DNA from 4 places in the Sedimentibacter sp. MB31-C6 genome. Region 1 is predicted to be linked to each of the others. Evidence: riboswitches for the same ligand, from Rfam matches in the RefSeq annotation. Region 1 holds a riboswitch; each other region holds the start of a gene.
What was found. A riboswitch is a leader RNA that binds a small molecule or an ion and turns the genes downstream of it on or off. The one in region 1 is predicted to bind S-adenosylmethionine.
Positions count from the first base shown of each region.

Region 2: another riboswitch for S-adenosylmethionine. It lies ahead of metK (methionine adenosyltransferase); the one in region 1 lies ahead of U8307_RS07905 (YbaK/EbsC family protein).
Region 3: another riboswitch for S-adenosylmethionine. It lies ahead of U8307_RS02785 (O-acetylhomoserine aminocarboxypropyltransferase/cysteine synthase family protein); the one in region 1 lies ahead of U8307_RS07905 (YbaK/EbsC family protein).
Region 4: another riboswitch for S-adenosylmethionine. It lies ahead of metF (methylenetetrahydrofolate reductase [NAD(P)H]); the one in region 1 lies ahead of U8307_RS07905 (YbaK/EbsC family protein).

Region 1 covers NZ_CP142396.1:1,652,883-1,657,934, reverse strand. The annotation lists gene U8307_RS07910 (methionine ABC transporter ATP-binding protein) at 1-479, opposite strand, end outside; gene U8307_RS07905 (YbaK/EbsC family protein) at 580-1,050, opposite strand; SAM riboswitch class I at 1,124-1,225, opposite strand; gene U8307_RS07900 (aldo/keto reductase) at 1,345-2,535, opposite strand; gene pflA (pyruvate formate-lyase-activating protein) at 2,632-3,363, opposite strand; gene pflB (formate C-acetyltransferase) at 3,371-5,052, opposite strand, start outside.
Region 2 covers NZ_CP142396.1:1,244,811-1,249,862, reverse strand. The annotation lists gene U8307_RS05960 (DMT family transporter) at 1-405, opposite strand, end outside; gene U8307_RS05955 (SEC-C metal-binding domain-containing protein) at 433-930, opposite strand; gene U8307_RS05950 (phosphodiester glycosidase family protein) at 1,040-3,667, opposite strand; SAM riboswitch class I at 3,889-3,984, shown strand; gene metK (methionine adenosyltransferase) at 4,100-5,052, shown strand, end outside.
Region 3 covers NZ_CP142396.1:544,132-549,183, forward strand. The annotation lists gene metA (homoserine O-acetyltransferase MetA) at 1-440, opposite strand, end outside; gene U8307_RS02785 (O-acetylhomoserine aminocarboxypropyltransferase/cysteine synthase family protein) at 584-1,858, opposite strand; SAM riboswitch class I at 1,952-2,055, opposite strand; gene U8307_RS02790 (hypothetical protein) at 2,119-2,616, opposite strand; gene U8307_RS02795 (helix-turn-helix domain-containing protein) at 2,843-3,235, shown strand; gene U8307_RS02800 (ABC-F family ATP-binding cassette domain-containing protein) at 3,405-5,052, shown strand, end outside.
Region 4 covers NZ_CP142396.1:2,772,372-2,777,423, reverse strand. The annotation lists gene leuS (leucine--tRNA ligase) at 1-1,600, opposite strand, end outside; T-box leader at 1,675-1,875, opposite strand; SAM riboswitch class I at 2,017-2,116, shown strand; gene metF (methylenetetrahydrofolate reductase [NAD(P)H]) at 2,176-3,078, shown strand; gene U8307_RS13380 (vitamin B12 dependent-methionine synthase activation domain-containing protein) at 3,056-3,751, shown strand; gene U8307_RS13375 (homocysteine S-methyltransferase family protein) at 3,741-5,052, shown strand, end outside.

The DNA.
Region 1 (5,052 bases):
GTAGCAAGGGCTCTAGCGATTGCCACTCTTTGCTTTTGTCCACCACTAAGCTGCGATGGATATGCCTTTCTTTTATCTAAAAGTCCAACTATTTCTAATAATTCTTTTGCTCTTTTTCTTCCTTCTTTTTTATTTACACCACTTATTTCTAGAGGAAAACAAATATTATCCTCTACAGTTCTTTGCATCAACAAATTAAATTGTTGAAAAATCATTCCTATTTCTTGTCTTACATTTCTTAATTTCTTATCATTTAATACTGATAAATCCTCATTTTCTATTATTACAGTACCTTTTGTAGGCTTTTCCAAAAAATTTATACATCTTACCAAAGTACTTTTTCCTGCACCACTCATACCTATTATCCCATAAATATCACCTTTGTTAATATTAATGTTGATTCCTGAAAGAGCAGTTACAGTATTACCTTGGCTTATGTATTCTTTTCCTAAATCTTTTATTTGTATTAATGGAGTAATAATCCCCACCTCCTTAATTTGTATATGTTGAAGCTGATTCCCTTCCTCTTTGTCTTGGTGGGTAAATAAATTTTACCTTGTTTCCAAACAATATCATATATCATCCCCAATTTTTACATACATCAACCCATTTTTTGCTTTTTGATAATTTTTCTAATTCCTCTAAAGTAAGCTCTATTGCTGAATTGCTACTTCCACAAGCAGGAAACATAGTTTTAAATCTTTTCATTGACTCATCAAGATAGACATTGATATTCCCTGGAAGAGCAAAGGGACATACACCTCCTACAGCATGACCTGTAAACTTAACTGTATCATCTGAAGAAAGCATCCTAGCTTTAAATCCAAACTCTTCCTTAAACTTTTTATTGTCAACTTTGGCATCTCCTGCTACTACAATAATCATAGCTCCATCTTTATTTTGAAATGATAAAGATTTTGCAATTCTTGCTCCTTCTGTTCCTAATGCTTGTGCAGCTAATTCTACTGTTGCTGTAGATTCGTCCATTTCCAAAATGTCATTGTCCTTATTAAATTGTTTTAAATATTCTCTTACCAAATCTATAGACATTCGTCAACCTCCTAAAAATAATATTTAAAATAATAAAACCCTCTCAGAAGAGAGGGTAAATTACTAAACCATCTCCTCATCTTCCAAAGTATAATCTTTGTCGGAATTAGCACCTTGCAAAATGCAGGTTGCCGAGACTTCAACGGGCCGATCCCTCCGTCTCTCTAGATAAGAAGTTAATATTCAATTGTTAGTGATTACTTTATAACATATATATAATTTTGTCAACATTTATTTTTGAAATTCTAAAAAAGTGAGTTATTTAACTAATTTATGGTAATATAACTTAAAACATTATCTTATTTTTAAAATTTTTCTTATGATATTAAGTAGTGATTTAAATAATATACCTTCCATTTCATTGTTAACTTTTTTTAATTCCTTTCTGATAGCTATATTTTGAGGACAATGATTTTCGCATTTTCCACACTCTTTGCATAGTGATGCAAAGGAAGGCTTAGCAGAAAATGCACCTAAAGTTTGAGCATACTTCCAACGATATAATTTATCATTTAATAAATACTTATCATTATAGCTAGAGAAACATCCAGGTATATTTACACCATGAGGACAAGGCATGCAATACCCACAACCTGTACAATGTATTTTTATCTTGTCCATCATAATAGATTTTACTTTTTCAAAAACTACAAGTTCTTCTTTTGTAAATGAATTAGCTTTTGCATCTCCTGCTGTTTTAATATTTTCTGTTACTTGTATTTCACTGCTCATACCTGACAATACAACATTTACTTCAGTGTGATTCCATATCCATCTCAATGCCCATTCAGCAGGTGTTCTTTCTGAATCGTAACTATTAAATGTATCTATAACTTCTTTAGGTAAATTATTTACCAATTTTCCACCACGTAATGGCTCCATAACAATAATAGGAATACCTAATGTCCCTGCCAATTGTAATCCAGCTTTTGTAACTTGATTATTTTCATCTAGGTAATTATATTGAATTTGACAAAAATCCCATGGATACGCTTTTAATATCAATTCAAAATCCAGCTTACTACCATGAAATGAAAATCCTATATTGTTAATTATTTTATTAAGTTTTAATTCTTCTAACCAATCCATTACACCTAAAGATACCATTTTGTCAAACATTGCTTTATCTGTAAGCATATGAAGCAGATAATAATCAATATAGTTTGTCTGCAATTTTGCTAGTTGTGTTGACATCACTTTTTTTGCATTATCCAAACTTTTTACCATATATGGAGGCAATTTTGTTGCTACTTTAACTCTCTCACGATAACCTCCTAATAATGCTTTTCCTAACAATGATTCACTTTGTCCTGCATGATAAAAGTAAGCTGTATCAAAATAATTAACACCTTTTTCTATGGCATCGTGTATCATAGATATTGATCTAGCCTCATCTATAACGCCACCTTTAGTTGGTAATCTCATACACCCAAAACCTAAAATAGAAAGTTTATCCCCATTCTTTATATTAACTTTTGTTATCATATAATTCAGTCTCCAAAATATTTTATATATAAGATTATACTACATTGTTAAAAAACTGAATACCCTAATACATAAACTATATTATTTACTTAATATTTATCTAACTAATTTTTCAATTATCAAAAATGTTTTTAATTCATCTAGTTTTTCTTTAGATAAGGGTAACACATCTTTTAATTTATATTTTATGTTCAATCTTTCATATTTCTGTACACCTAGTGTATGATACGGCAAAAGCTCTACTTTTTTAACCATATTTTGAGGAAAAGTATTTACTTCTTTTTCAAACTCCTTCATATCGACATAATTATCATTAACTCCAGGTGTTACAACTTGCTTAAGCCAAATTTTATTTTTGTTTTTTATTACTGCTTCTTTAAATTCATGATAGTTATCAATATCCATGTTAGTAATTTTTTTATATTTATTTGGTTGTGAATGCTTAATATCTAAAATAACAAGATCTGTATATTTTAATATTTCTTTATAATCTCCAAAACCAACACCAGCAGTATCAATAACTGTGTGTATTCCCTCCTCTTTACATCTCTTAAGACATTCTAGCAAAAATTCGGGTTGTAATAAGGGCTCACCTCCTGAAAAAGTTATACCACCATTATTAAATTTAAAATATGGTTTATATCTTTTAGTTTTTTCAACTATTTCCATAGGAGATGCGCTATATACAGTCTTCAGTGTATTCCATGTATCCGGATTGTGACAGTAGATACATCTTAATTTGCATCCTTGAAGAAAAACAACCATACGAATTCCTGGACCGTCTAATGTTCCTAATGTTTCTATTGAATGTATAAATCCACTTGTCATAATATGCCTACATTTTATCATGGAATGTTCTACTAATGACATCCATTTGTTGTTCACGAGTTAATCTATTAAAGTTAACTGCATAGCCAGATACACGAATTGTTAAATTGGGATATTTGTCTGGATTTTCCATAGCCTCATATAATGTATCTTTATTTAAAACATTAACATTTATATGATGAGCTTTTTGAACAAAATATCCATCTAATATATTTACAAGATTATCTACTCTATGCCTATCTAATTTTCCTAAAGTTTCTGGTACTACTGTAAACGTATTAGAAATTCCATCTTCACATATATTTTTATATTTTAATTTAGCAACTGAATTAAGTGAAGCAAGTATACCGCTTTTATCTCTACCATTCATTGGATTTGCTCCTGGAGCAAATGGTTCTCCAGATTTCCTACCGTCAGGTGTAGAACCTGTTTTTTTACCATATACAACATTTGATGTAATAGTTAATACTGAAAGAGTATGCTTAGCATTTCTATATGTTTTATGTTTCTTCAACTCAGTAGAGAAAAACTCCAATACTTCTTCAGCAATATTATCAACACGGTCATCATCATTACCATACATAGGGAAATCACCATCAACATTAAAATCTACTGCTATACCATCTTCATCATAAATAGGCATAACCTTAGCAAATTTAATTGCGCTTAATGAATCTGCAACGATAGAAAGTCCAGCTACTCCAAAAGCCATAAGTCTTCCTACATTATAATCGTGTAATGCCATAAGACCTGCTTCATAAGCGTATTTGTCGTGCATATAATGAATAATGTTCATAGTATTAACATAAAGTTCAGCAACATATGTTAATACCTTTTTATAATTATTCAGAACTTCTTCATATTGCAAAGTTTCTGAATTAATATTAATTTTTTCTATATTTTCTATTACCTTTACCTTCTTTATCTCATCTATTCCTCCATTAATAGCCATTAACAGTGATTTTGCTAGATTGCATCTTGCTCCAAAAAACTGCATATCTTTTCCAAGGCGCATAGCAGATACACAACAAGCAATACCATAATCATCTCCATATATTGGTCTCATAATATCATCATTTTCATATTGTATTGCTGATGTTTCTATTGACATTTTAGTGCAGTACTTTTTAAAGTTTTCAGGAAGATTATTTGACCATAATACAGTCATGTTAGGCTCTGGGGCTGATGATAAATTAGTTAAAGTATGCAAAAATCTAAATGTTGTTTTAGTAACTAACGTTCTTTTATCTACGCCCATGCCTCCCAGAGATTCTGTTACCCAATTTGGATCTCCTGCAAACAATTCATTGTATTCAGGTGTTCTTAAATGACGAATCATTCTTAATTTTAACACAAATTGATCTATAATTTCTTGAGCTTCTATTTCAGTAATTATTTCGTTTTTTAAATCTCTTTCTATATATATATCAATAAAAGTGCTTACTCTACCTAAAGACATAGCTGCACCATTATTTTCCTTAACTCCTGACAAATAGCCAAAGTAAATAGCCTGTACCGCTTCTAAAGCACTTCTTGATGGTTGTGAAATATCAATACCATATTTTTTAGCCATTGATTTCATTTCTTTAAGTGCCTTTATTTGCTCTTTAATTTCTTCTCTTGCCCTAATGTTTTCTTCTGTCATTAGTAATGTAATATTTTCATATTCTTCTTGTTTTTTTATTATTA
Region 2 (5,052 bases), 410 kb from region 1:
AACTCCAATAGTTGATAGAACTAAGGCTAATATTTTTTCTTTACTTATTTTCTCTTTAAATATAATCACAGAAACGGCAGCAACTAAAACAGGATAAATATAATGTATTGTAGTAGTCATTCCTACAGATATATAATTATAGGCACCATAAAGTGTGATAGCAGTCAAAGAAGGGCCAAGGGAACTTAAGATAGCTAATTTTTTAATTTCTTGCTTTGTTATAGCTAGGGGAATTTTCTTATATTTTAAAATTCCAAAAATAAAAGGAATGGAAAGAAGACTTCTATAAAAGGTTAGTGATAATGTGTTGCTTCCCTCCATATATGATAATTTTCCTAAAATAGGAGTAAATCCGTAAATAAAACCAGCTAAAATTGCATAAATTAATCCTCTTGTTTTATTCATAATTTCCCCTTCTTTTCTTGTTGCTGTTTATTTACCGCAACATTTTTTATATTTTTTTCCTGAACCACAAGGACATGGATCATTTCTACCTATTTTTTCACCTTTAACGACTATTTTAGAACGGTTATAGTCTTTTTTTATCTGTTTTCTTTTGTCATCGTCAAATATATTATTCCATTCATTCATATCATATAGCCATTCAGCTTTTGCATCGTGCATATTCCATAATAACTTCTCAAAATCAAGTTCTAACTTTATTTCCGATTCTTCTGTTAAATCTTCTAAATTTATAGATTCCTTAAAACTTGTATTTGCACCATCTAAGAAACCTACAAATTGCATACTAGTCATGTTGTTATTTTCAGCTAAATTTTTTATATTACCTTCAATAACTGGATTTTTTTCTTCTAGTATTTTTCTATAACATTCTGCTTCTTTTCCCATGTATTCTTTCCAAAATTTTTGATAATCTTCTTGAGTAGAAATACCTTCTAAGATTTCATTCCATTCTTTATATAAACTCATAACGATCCTCCTAAAATATATTACAAAGATATTTTATCAGAAAAAAATAAAATTACAAGAAAAACTGAATAATATTACAATAAAAAGTGCCTCGAAAGGCACTAAGACTTTAATTAGTATAAGCAACACCATTTTTTGTTAAACCAATTTCAAAATTGCTATCATACTTTATATATCTAATATTATTTTCTAAATAAGTAGATTCATTTTCTCCTTGCCAAACAACAAACACATCGTTATTTATTGATGTTTGTTCAAGAATGTTCTTCAAAATTTTAATTTCTCTTTCATCACTAATTTGTTGAAGGCTATTATTCATTGTAAGGATAATGACCTTGTCTTCATAATTTGGCATGCTCTTAATATTATTCCACATTACAGTGTTTGACGCATTTAATGTTCCACTGGTTACAATGGCATCAAAATACAATATATTATCACTGCTTATAGAATTTCCATTAGAATCAGTTAATACTATATCATTTTCTTTTATAGTCAATTTTTCTGAATAATTTGAAATATTACTAACTTTTAGTGGATCGATAAATTCTGTTTCTGTTTTCAATCCAAGGTTTTTATCTCTTGGTTCATGCATAAGTCTCAAATTATCTATATATATTGTTCCTGTATCTTTCCTTGTTTCATTGATTTCAGCAAGGTATATATTATTTAAGGTAATAGGATATGCAATGCCATCAGGAATATCTGCTGTAACCCACTTCCATCCAGTCCAATTAACCTCATCTTCGAAGGTAATCTTAGTTTGTGTGCCATAAGAGTCAGTAACTCTGCATCTTAGCCAATGATCCTTACCATCACCATAAACCCACATTCCGATAGCTTTTGGTTTACCATCGAGTTTAATGCCTTCTCCGTCTTTTCCAAAATCAACAAATGCAATACTTTGGTCAGTCATATCAGTGAAATCATAATCTAGTTTTAATGCATTGGCTCCTTCTTTTACAATATTATCTGTAATAGATATATTTCCTTTGGAATCTTCAGGATAGAGATTTAATTTAAGGTTATTTAAATTTTCAAATCTATTTAAAGTTTCATAGCGGTAACCTACTTTGACTTGAATATTTTTAATCGCACTGCCAAATGTTGCGGTTATAGCTCCAGTATTATTAATATCACCTGCAGTGAAAATTCCATCTTCTACTTTACCTATCTTATTTCTATAAGTATAATTAATATACTCTGATGGAATATAAGCTGAATTACCATTTTTGTCAATACCAAGAATGTTATTTAAATTATGTGTTTCTCCATAATTTAAGACTAGGTTGTCTGAATTAAATTTTAAAGCAACGGGTGTATCTATTACGTCTATTTCTATTTCACCTTTAGTATCTCCTATAGAAGCTGTTATTAAAGCTTTACCTGGGTTTTTCGGAAGAAATTTATTGTTCTCAATTACACCTGCAGTTGAAGGAGTAACAGAATAACTAACATTGCTTTTATCAATGTCCAATGGTGTATAGTATTCATTCAAAAATTCCAAATCTAATTCAAGCTCTGTATTGTTAAAAACTTTATTATTTGAAGTAGTTATATTAATTTTGTCAACATTGTTACTATCTGGTGCGGTATTGAAAACTCCAACACCTGAAGCGATTTTTCTTTCATATCCATCTGATGGCATATTTACAATAGTGATGTTAGAATTTTTAAGGAAATCAATACCCATAGTTGTAGATCCTCCTCCGTCCATGTTGACAACATTGTAAGCACCTAAATCAACCATAATTTGAGCTAGTTCTGTTTGTTTTATACTTGTATATTCCTTATTTCTTCCATCAACAGTTACTAAAATCATTTCTGTATTGTCTTTATTAAAACCTATTGCAGTACGAGGATGAGCACCGAGTACTTCATCACTAATATCATTTATTTCACCATTTTTAACTAGATGATTTAACCCACCAAAAGACCAGTCTATGTTTTCAGTGTTAAAATCTAATTCAATATTCAATGAAACTGGCTGCCCAGATTTAAAGGAATTTGTCATTTTTTCTATTGTGTCAGGATTACAACTTGCAACGATGTAACCTTCTTCTGGAATTATAGTTGAAGGTTGATTTCTCCTTACTTCTGACACTGTATTGTTTACTACAACTACTTCTAATATATCTTTATCTCCGCTATAACCAGGAGACATTTTATTCCAATCAGAAGTTAGTATAGTTGGGCCCCAATCAATATTAGAAGTTTTATTCATAACAACAATATCATATTGAATATCATCTGAGCCATAAAGTGTAATATTAGGATTCCAAAGTGATATATCCACTGTACCATCCAATAATCTTGTTACTGATGGGTATCCATAACTGTAAGGTAGAGGAGATGTGATAATTTCCCCGTCCTTAATTATTGGTCCATATGTATAAGTTGGATTTCCCATGTAAAAAAAGTCTCCATTAACACCTGCTACAGCTCCAGATGATTTTAACATAGAACTTAATGTTCCCCTGTTAGATACACCTTCTTTATTTGTTACAGGTTCTACTTTTGTATACGGGTCTGTTAGGTTTGTGCGAACAACATTTATGTTCATCCACCCTTGAGAAGTGTATTTTTCAATTCTTTCATATGTAATACCCGTAGAGAGTCTAGTTTCCTCAGATAAATCATAAACAGTGTATAAGTCGCTGCCGAATACTGATGATGTTAATAATAGAATCATAGTAGCAGAAATAGCTGCAATTTTTTTTATAAACAAATTAATCATTCCCTTCTGTATTTATGTATTTAAATTTATGCTTGTCCATTATACCACATATAAAGTATAAATTAACATGTATTTATTTAATTAATATAGTAAATTATAGAAATGTAAGGATTGTAATATACGCTTTTATTTAGACGTTTTAAAAGGATTTAAGTTCCAAAAATATTTAAAGTTCAGCTATTGACATAAAAAAATCTATATGATATTATGAATTGTAACAATCCTTATCAAGAGTGGTGGAGGGACGAGGCCCAATGAAACCCGGCAGCCTGATTTATTCAAGGTGCCAAATCCCGCGGATTTCCGAAAGATGAGGCTATATATGTAGATAGAACCTCTTCTATGGAAGAGGTTTTTATTTTTTAAACTATATAAATTAGTCATTATGCTTTCACAATGAAAAGAAAAGTAAAGTATAGAAAGGATCATAAAATGAAAAAATGGTTATTTACATCAGAGTCTGTAACAGAAGGACATCCTGATAAAATTTGTGATCAAATATCTGATGGAATATTAGATGCTATTTATGAACAAGATCCATTTGGTAGAGTTGCATGTGAAACTGTAACAACAACTGGTCTTGTATTAGTAGCAGGAGAAATTAGCACTAATTGCTATATAGATATTCCTAAAATAGTTAGGAATACTATAAAGGATATTGGTTATACAGATGCGGAGTATGGCTTTGATTACAAAACTTGTTCTGTATTAACTGCAATTGATGAACAATCATCAGATATTGCTATGGGAGTAAACGAAGCGGCAGAGTATAGAGAAACTCATTTAGACAAAAACGATGCAACAGGAGCTGGAGATCAAGGTATGATGTTTGGGTTTGCATGTAATGAAACACCTGAATTTATGCCTATGCCTATCAGTTTGGCACATAAATTATCTCTAAAACTTTCAAAAGTAAGAAAAAATGGTATTTTGGGTTATTTAAGACCTGATGGAAAGACACAGGTTACCATTGAGTATCATGATAATAAACCTGTTAGAGTAGATGCCATTGTAATTTCAACTCAACATGACCCTGAAATTGAAATAAGCACTATTGAAAAAGACTTAAAGGAGCATGTAATAAAAACAACAGTACCAGCTGAATTAATCGATGAGAATACAAAATATTTTATCAATCCTACAGGTAGATTTGTTATTGGAGGCCCTCAAGGGGATTCAGGATTGACTGGAAGAAAAATTATTGTTGATACTTATGGAGGATATTCAAGACATGGTGGTGGAGCATTCTCAGGCAAGGATCCAACAAAGGTAGACCGTTCAGCTGCATATGCATCAAGATACATTGCAAAAAACATTGTTGCAGCAGGCCTAGCAGATAAATGTGAAGTTGAGCTTGCCTATGCTATTGGAGTTGCAAAACCAGT
Region 3 (5,052 bases), 1.1 Mb from region 1:
GCTTGTGCACCCCAACATATATACATTGTTGAAGTTACATTTGTTAAAGAAAAATCCAATATTTCCTTTATTTCTTCCCAATAATCTACTTCTTCATATTCCATTAACTCAACAGGCGCTCCAGTAATTATCATAGCATCATATTTGTTATATTTTATTTCCTTAATATTCTTATAAAAATTATTCATATGGCTCTCAGAAATGTTCCTTGCTTTATGAGTTACGGTATGAACAAATTCAACATTTATTTGTATTGGGGAATTTGATAAAAGTCTTACAAATTGAGTTTCTGTCTCAATTTTCGTTGGCATAAGATTTACAAGAGCAATTTCTAAGGGTCTAATATCCTGACCTTCAGCTCTATTTTTATTCATGACAAAAATATTCTCATTTTTCATTATATCGTAAGCAGGTAGTTCTGTTGGTATTATAACTGGCATATATGCTCCTTTCTATTTGTCGCGGGTGCGGACGTGTCGCGGTATGCATGCAATGCATACCCTACGTTGGGGTCGTAACGTTCTGCGGTATGCATGCAATGCATACATATTGTAGGGGACGCATTGTATGCGTCCCGTGACACTTATTTAAGCGCTTGTTCTAAATCCGCTATAATGTCATCTATATTTTCAATTCCTACATTTAATCTTATTGCTTCAGGCATAACTCCTGCTGCTATTTGTTCTTCTTCAGACAGCTGTCTATGTGTTGTACTACCAGGATGAAGTACACATGTTCTAACATCCCCTAAATGAACTACACTATTTATCCATTTCAACTTTTTAGTAAACTGTCTTCCACCTTCAGCTCCACCTTTGACTCCAAACAAGATTATTCCACTTCCACCCTTTGGAAGATATTTATTTCCTAATTCAAAATAAGAACTACTTTTTAACTTTGGATAATTAACCCATAGAACATTTTCATGATTTTCTAAAAACTCAGCTATCTTTAATGCATTTTCACTATGTCTATCCATTCTGATATGAAGAGTTTCAAGTCCTCTCAAATATATAAAAGCATTAAACGCACTCATAGTAGAACCAAAATCTCTTAATATATGGGTTCTAGCCTTAGTTATATAAGCAGTTTCCTTAAATTTCTCAAAATAACTTAGTCCATGATAGCTTTGATCAGGTTCAACCATATTTGGAAACTTTCCATTATTCCAATCGAAATTTCCTCCATCAACTACTACTCCACCAACTGCTGTAGCTTGACCATCAATATATTTTGTAGTCGAATGTACAACTATATTAGCACCATATTCAAACGGCCTACATAAATATGGTGTAGCTATTGTATTATCAACTATTAAAGGAACACCTACTTTTATAGCTATTTTAGAAAATTTAGAAAAATCTAATATGTTCAACCCTGGATTTCCTATTGTTTCTGCAAAAATTGCCTTTGTATTCTCCTTACATGCAGCTATTATTTCATCCTCTGTATTATCTGGATTTATAAAAGTTGTTTCAATACCTAAATTCTTCAAACTTGAAGCTAGTAATGTAAAAGTTCCTCCATATATTGTAGAAGCAGCAACTATATGATCACCGGAGTTACAAATAGTTAATATAGCCATCGTTGTAGCAGCCTGCCCAGAAGAAACAGCTACAGCTCCAACACCCCCTTCCAATTGAGCTATTTTATTCTCAAAAGCAGCTACAGTTGGGTTGCTAATTCTTGAATACATATGTCCAGTTTCAGTTAAATCAAATAAACCAGCAACATAATCTGGATCTTTATAATTATAAGTAGTACTTTGGATTAATGGATATACTCTAGATTCCCCTTCTTCAAATTCTTCTAAAGATTGCACTAATTTAGATTCAATGTTTTTAAAATTACTTTTCATATTTCCTCCCTGAATAAATTATATTTAAAGGAATATCGCTTCTTGCACAGCAAAATAAAAAATCCCCTTGAAGAGAGGATTAATATAATCATCTCCTCATCTCTCAAAGTTATACTTTGTCGGAATTAGCACCTTTCAGTAAACTGTAGGTTGCCGAGACTTCAAAGGGCCGCTCCCTCCATCTCTCTTGATAAGAAGTAAATATTCATTTATTAGAAAGTACTTTATACTAATTTTTTACTTATGTCAATACCTTTTAATTAATTTCTGCAAAATTTATCAATTAAATCATTTAACAATAATTGATATTTATTTAAATTATCATTATCCTTAATATTCCCTGCCTTTTTAATATCTTCTTTTATAGCATATAACAATATTTGAAAGTTTTCTTTTAAATAGTCCTTATGATACTTATCATAAAGAAAATCTGAATTCTCATTATGTCCATGCCATAAGTCAAAATATTTAATTATAAAATCATTTAAATCACTATTAACTTTTATATTATTATAAATACTGGACAAAATGTAATTATCACAATCTATTTTATCTTTACCATCAATATTATATCCATTGAAATACATATGGAATGAATTATTTTGCAACTCCAATTGTATATTTCCTTCGATACATCCAATTATAGTAATTAATAGATGCTTATTATAAATTTCATCTTGTGTTGTGTTTTCATGAATATAATTCAATAATAACTCAAAATTAGATATACTAAGATAATTATCAACGATGAATTCCAATTTAATACCCCCCGTATTAATATTCAATTCTTCTATATAAAAAAACTTATATTGTATTATTAAATAATAAAACATACTTTGCATTTTGTCAATAATTATCAAATATATTTACTTTTTGCAATTTTTTGTTGTTTTTTATCAAAGTCTACATTATAATTAGATTAACACTCAAAAAGTTATGAGGTGACTTTTTGTAATCAATTTGCAAAAGGAAGTTGGCGATATTATGAATTATAATGAGAGGATTCGTCAAATACGTATTAAAAACAAACTCACCGCAAAAGAATTTAGTAAAATCTTTGGCATTTCAGAATCAACAGTTTCACTATATGAAAGTGGCAAAAGAAAACCAGGAATTGAATTAATAATTAAAATATCCAAATATTTTGATGTTTCAACGGATTTTATTTTAGGTGTAACTGACCTCCCGAAAAGCTTATCCCAAGAATTTGAATTAGATTATAAAAAGTATTTAGAATACGTTATTTTTGAGTTAGATAATAATAACATTATTTACTTTGGAAAAGAAGAAATGAATGAACATACAAGGAGAATTTTAATAAATTCTCTTTTAAACATTTATGATACTTTACTTTTATTATGTAAGAGCAATTATTAATTAACTACGATTATATTTTGTAAGTAGTTTCATACAAAATCGCTTATCTTTATACATCGTTATAATGCAATTGATAAGTATCAATAAAATTGATATAATCAAATAGTCAAATTTAAAATATAAAATTATATACAATAAACTTATTCAAAATATAGAAAGGACTGTTTAAATGATAGTTTTATCTTGTAATGATGTTACGAAAGCTTATACAGTTGAAAATATAATAGAAAATATTTCTTTTACTATAAATGATAATGAAAATGTAGGATTAATCGGACTGAACGGTTCAGGCAAAACTACATTATTTAATATATTAACAGAAAATTTAGAACCAGATTCTGGTACCATTTTTAAAGCAAAAGGTAAAAAACTTGGGTATTTAAAGCAAAATACTACAATAGAAAGTAACAAAAGCATAATAGATGAAATGCTCACTATTTTTAGTGAACTTATAAAACTAGAACAAGATATGCGTAATTTAGAAAATAAAATTAGTACTTTTACAGAAGAAGATGATTCTAATGAGCTTGAAACTTTAATGAATACTTATGCTAAATTGAATGAACGGTTTGAAGAAGCTGATGGTTATAGTTATAAAAGCATAATTAAAGGTGTACTAAAAGGACTTGGTTTTTCAGAAGTTGAGTTTAATCAGCCTATTAATTTATTAAGCGGAGGACAAAAAAGCAGGGTTATGCTTGCAAAGCTTTTATTAGAAAGAGCTGATATAATATTATTAGATGAACCCACAAACCATTTAGATATTAATGCCATATCATGGTTAGAAAAATATATAAAAGACTTTAAAGGAACAGTTATTATAATATCTCATGATAGATATTTTCTTGATAATACTGTTAATAAAATATTTTTAATGGAAAACAAAACATTAAAATCATATAATGGAAATTACTCAGAATTTATGAATAAACGCAAAATAGAAATTGAATTAGAAACAAAAAAATATGATGAATATGAAAAAGAGATAGCAAAACAAGAAGAAATGATTAAACGCCTCCACTCCTATGGAAGCAAAAGGAATATTAGACAAGCATTTAGTAGGCAAAAAACTTTAGATAAAATAAAAAGGATGGACAAACCTAATATTGAATCTAAGAAGGTTAAATTAAGGTTTACACCAAAGCTTAAAAGCGGTCAAGATGTTTTAAAGGTGAACAATTTGGGAAAAAGTTTTGGTGAACATATTATTTTCAAAAATATAAATATGAGTATATTTAAAAAAGACCGAGTAGGAATAATAGGTCCAAATGGTATCGGTAAATCTACATTATTAAAGATAATTGCTAAAAAAATAGATGAATATTCTGGTGAATTGACATTGGGTCATTATGTAAACATTGGATATTATGATCAGGAACAAACTAATTTAAACAATGATAAAACAGTTATTGATGAAATATGGGACGACAATCCTATGCTTAATTATTATGACATACGAACAATGTTGGCACAATTTCTATTTACTGGAGATGATTTATATAAAATTATTGGTGACTTAAGCGGAGGCGAAAAAAGCCGATTATCACTTTTGAAGCTCATGACTTCAAAAGCTAACTTTTTATTGATGGATGAACCAACAAACCATTTAGATATAGATTCAAAGGAAGTACTAGAGGATTCATTAGTGAATTATGAAGGTACACTTCTTGTCGTATCACATGACAGATATTTTCTAAATAAAGTTGCAAATAAAATATATGATATGTCTAATGATGGAATTTTCGAATACTTAGGTAACTATAATTATTATCTTGAAAAAAAGGCTGAGCTTGATGAAGTTGAAGAAGATTTAGAAG
Region 4 (5,052 bases), 1.1 Mb from region 1:
CATTATACCAATCAATAGGTCCCCAATAATCAAAGTTATCTTTAGACGCAATAGCTTCATTATTTTGGGTATCCATATATCTTAAGAAATACCAAGATGATCCTGCCCATTGTGGCATTGTATCAGTTTCTCTTTTTGCATCTTCACCACATACTGGACATTTAACATTAACCCATTCTTCTATATTCGCAAGTGGTGATTCTCCAGTTTCAGTAGGTTGATAGTTTTCAACATCTGGTAATTTCACTGGTAATTGTTCTTCTGGAACTGGTACCATGCCACATTTATGACAATGAATAATTGGAATTGGTTCTCCCCAATATCTTTGTCTATTAAATGCCCAATCTTTCATTTTATAATTCGTTTTTCTTTCACCTAAATTTTTTTCTTTAAGATATTCTATAATTTTATCAATGGCATCCTTTACTCGCAATCCATTTAAAACTCCAGAATTGACCATAACTCCATCTTCAACATCAGTAAATGCCTCTTCTTCTATATTTCCACCTGCTATAACTTCAACTATAGGTATATTAAATTTCTTAGCAAATTCCCAGTCTCTTGTATCATGTCCTGGAACAGCCATTATAGCTCCTGTTCCATAACCCATCATAACATAATCAGCAACCCACACTGGAATTTTTTCTCCAGAAACAGGATTGATTGCTGTCAAACCTTTTATTTCAACACCTGTTTTATCTTTAGCAAGTTGAACTCTTTCAAATTCAGTTTTCTTTTTAGATTCTTCCTGATATTCATGTATTTCATCCATATTTGTGATTTTTGAAGCATATTTATTTAATAATGGATGTTCTGGAGCTATAACCATAAATGTAACTCCATATAACGTATCAGGTCTTGTTGTAAATACTCTCAATGATTCATCTATATCCTTAATTTTAAAATCAACTTCTGCTCCATATGATCTACCAATCCAATTTTCTTGCTCAAGTTTAATTCTTGGCAAAAAGTCAACTTCGTTTAACCCATCCAAAAGTTTATCAGCATATTCTCTTATTTTCAAAAACCAAACATCTTTCTCTAGTTGTATAACATCACTACCACATCTATCACAAACTCCATTTTGTGATTCTTCATTTGCAAGTACAACTTTACAGCTATTGCAGAAATTTACATAAGTTTTATCTTTATAAGCCAATCCATGCTTAAACAATTGAACAAAAATCCATTGAGTCCATTTGAAATAATCTGGATTTGTAGTATCTACAGTTCTTGACCAGTCAAAGGAATATCCTGCTGTCTTTAATTGTTGAGTAAACACCTTAATATTTCTGTCTGTTACTTCTCTAGGATGTATTCCAGTTTGAATTGCATAATTTTCTGTAGGTAACCCAAAGGCATCCCATCCAATAGGAAACAATACATTGTATCCTTCTAATCTTCTTTTTCTTGATATTACTTCAAGAGAAGTATATGCACGTATGTGTCCTACATGCAATCCTACTCCCGATGGATATGGAAATTCCACAAGACCGTAAAATTTCTTTTGCTCTTTATTGTCTTTCGCTTTAAAAGTTTCATTTTTATCCCATATTTCCTGCCACTTTTTTTCAATAACTTGCGGATTATATGTTTTCATGTTTAGCCTCCATATTAATCTATTTTCTTAATTATTATTTAATTGTGTTAGTGAATACAAAAAATCTTCATCCCTGCTGGGACGAAGATTCCGCGGTACCACCCAAATTAGACATTAAGCCTCACTTAAATATTATAACGGTATAACCGTTTGAAACTACTTTATTTCGCTTCAAATACTCATGGACGAGTTCAGCTTTTACAATACCGTCTCACACCGTCCGACGGCTCTCTTAAATTGTGAACAAACCTACTGCTTCCAATCACAGTATTATATTAACTTTGTGTTTAATTATATCAAAACAAAAAATTAATTGCAAGAGCTAATTGTAAAACTTTCCTCCTTTTACAATATCAAATAAAATATTTACTTGACATATAGATATTATTAGTTATATACTAATTGAAAATTAAATAAATTCATCAAGAGCGACGGAGGGATCTGGCCCTATGAAGTCCGGCAACCAATCTATGTATACGGTGCTAATTCCAGCGGTTTTTAACCGGCAGATGAGAATGCATATGGATAATATCTTTCCCAATGTCGGGAGAGATTTTTTATTTTAGGAGGATTAAATGAAAATAGTAGATAACTTTACTGAAAAAAAACCTTTGATATCCTTTGAAATATTTCCACCAAAAGCAAATTATCCGGTTAATACAATATATGATTCAATCGACGAACTATATAAGTTAGAACCTGATTTTATGAGTGTTACCTATGGAGCAGGTGGAAGTACAAAAGACAAAACAGTTGAAATTTCTTCATATATACAAAACAAGTACAATTTAACATCTATTGCTCATGTTACTTGCATTTCTTCAGCAAAAAATGAAATATATAATATATTAACTTCCCTAAATGAAAATAATGTACAAAATGTTTTGGCTTTAAGGGGAGATTATCCAAAAGACTCTGTATCAGATAATTTTCCAACCAATGGATTTAAAAATTCAGTGGAACTGATAAAATATTTCAAAAGAAATTCAAATTTGTGTGTTGGAGCTGCATGCTATCCTGAAAAGCATCCAGATGCAAAAGATTTAGATGCTGATATTAAATTTCTAAAAAGAAAAATGGATGCAGGTGCTGATTTCTTGGTAACTCAAATGTTTTTTGATAATGAAGCATTTTATAATTTTTATGATAAAGCACATAAGAAGGGCATTGATTTACCTATAATTACCGGAATTATGCCCTTACTTAATAAAAATCAAATTAACACTATAGTAAATCTTACAGGTAATACAATTCCTGAAAAATTCAGAAGGATATTAGATAAATATGCAAACAATCCTGAAGCTTTAAAAGAAGCAGGAATGTCCTATGCAATAGGTCAGATAATAGACCTATTATCCTGGGGTGTTGATGGCATCCATATTTATACAATGAATAAACCTTCCACCGCTAAAAAGATTTTAGGCAGTATTTCTGCTATTAGGAGTGTACTAACAAATGAAAGTAAATCATATCAATAGTAACCTTATCAAAATAAACATAAATGAAGCTTTAAGATACTTAGGATATAGAAACAATAACGTTGATGTAGAAACTTATAAATTACTTAATGAATCTATAATCGAATTACAAAATATATGCGAGTTTAAATATGTGTATAGAATCTTTGAAGTTAAAAATGAAAATAATATTATTAACTTTGAAAATTTTATAAAAATAACGTCAAATGACCTAGCTAAACTATTTAAAGACTGTAAAAAATCAGCTGTCATTGCCGCAACTATTGGATTTGAAGTTGAAAAAAGAATTAAATATTTCAACTCGACTAATTTAACCAAGGCTGTTATATTTGATGCATGCGCATCAGCTTACATTGAGGCCCTTTGTGACTATGTAGAATCTGAAATAATGGAGATTGCAGCGCAAGAAGACTATAATACTACCTTTAGATACAGTCCAGGTTATGGAGATGTGCCTATTTCTCATCAAAAAGAAATATTAAATGCCTTAAATGCACAGAAATATATAGGTCTATCATCTTTAGATTCATCAATATTAGTTCCAAGAAAATCGGTGACGGCTTTTATTGGTTTTAACAAAGGAAATGAAACGAATAATAAATCTTGCTTAAATTGTAATCTTTATAACAATTGTAGTTTTACTAAGAAAGGAGAGAATTCTTATGATAAATAAATTAAAGGAAAAATTTCTATACTTTGATGGAGCAATGGGTACCATGCTTCAAAAATCAGGTTTGAATATAGGCGAACTACCAGAAGAATTAAACATATTAAAACCTGAAGTTATATATAATATTCACAAAGAGTATTTAAATGCTGGTGCAAATATTATATCTGCAAATACATTCGGTGCCAATAAGCTGAAATTGAATAATTCATCATATACAGTTGAAGAAATAATAATTGCTGGCATTGAAGTAGCAAAAAAATCAATAGATGGACTTGAAAATAAGTATGTAGCATTAGATATAGGCCCCACAGGAACTCTTCTGTCCCCTTTAGGTACACTTAGCTTTGAAGATGCTTACGACATATTCAAAGAGCAAGTAATAGCTGGAGTAAAAGCTAGAGCTGATATAATTCTTATAGAAACCATGACCGATTTATATGAGCTAAAAGCCGCAGTCCTAGCAGCTAAGGAAAATTCAAACCTTCCTGTTTTTTGTACCATGTCTTTTCAGGATAATGGACGTACTTTTACAGGTACAGATATAGCTGCTTTTGTTTCAGTTGCTGAGGGTTTAGGAGTTGATGTTATTGGAGTTAACTGTTCTCTAGGGCCTAAACAACTGCAGTCTATAGTTGATGAACTGATAAAATACAGCTCTACTCCAATAATGGTGCAAGCAAATGCAGGTCTCCCTAAATATAATAACAATATTACATATTATGATATAAGCCCTGAAGAATACAGTCATGAAATAAATAAAATGGCTAATAAAGGTGTATCAATATTTGGTGGATGTTGTGGCACTACTCCTGAATATATCAAAAGTATAATTGCTACACTAGATGAATTGAAGCCATTAGAACTTACAAAAAAACATTTTACAACCACTACTTCATCTTCAAAAACAGTTTTTTTAGGAGATGAAGTTAAGATAATTGGTGAAAGAATAAACCCTACAGGAAAAAAAAGATTAAAAGAAGCTTTAAGAGAAAACAATTTGGATTATGTTATTAGAGAAGCCATAGCGCAACAGGATACTGGATCTGATATATTGGATATAAACGTAGGTCTTCCTGATATTGACGAAAAAGAAATGATGAAAAAAGTAATATCTGAAGTACAAAGCGTTGTATCTCTGCCTCTGCAAATTGACAGCTCTAATGTTGAGGTTATTGAAACTGCCGCAAGAATATATAACGGAAAACCAATAATAAATTCTGTTAACGGGAAAAAAGAAAGTCTTGAACAAATACTTCCTATTGTAAAAAAATATGGCACCTTAGTAGTGGCTTTAACACTAAATG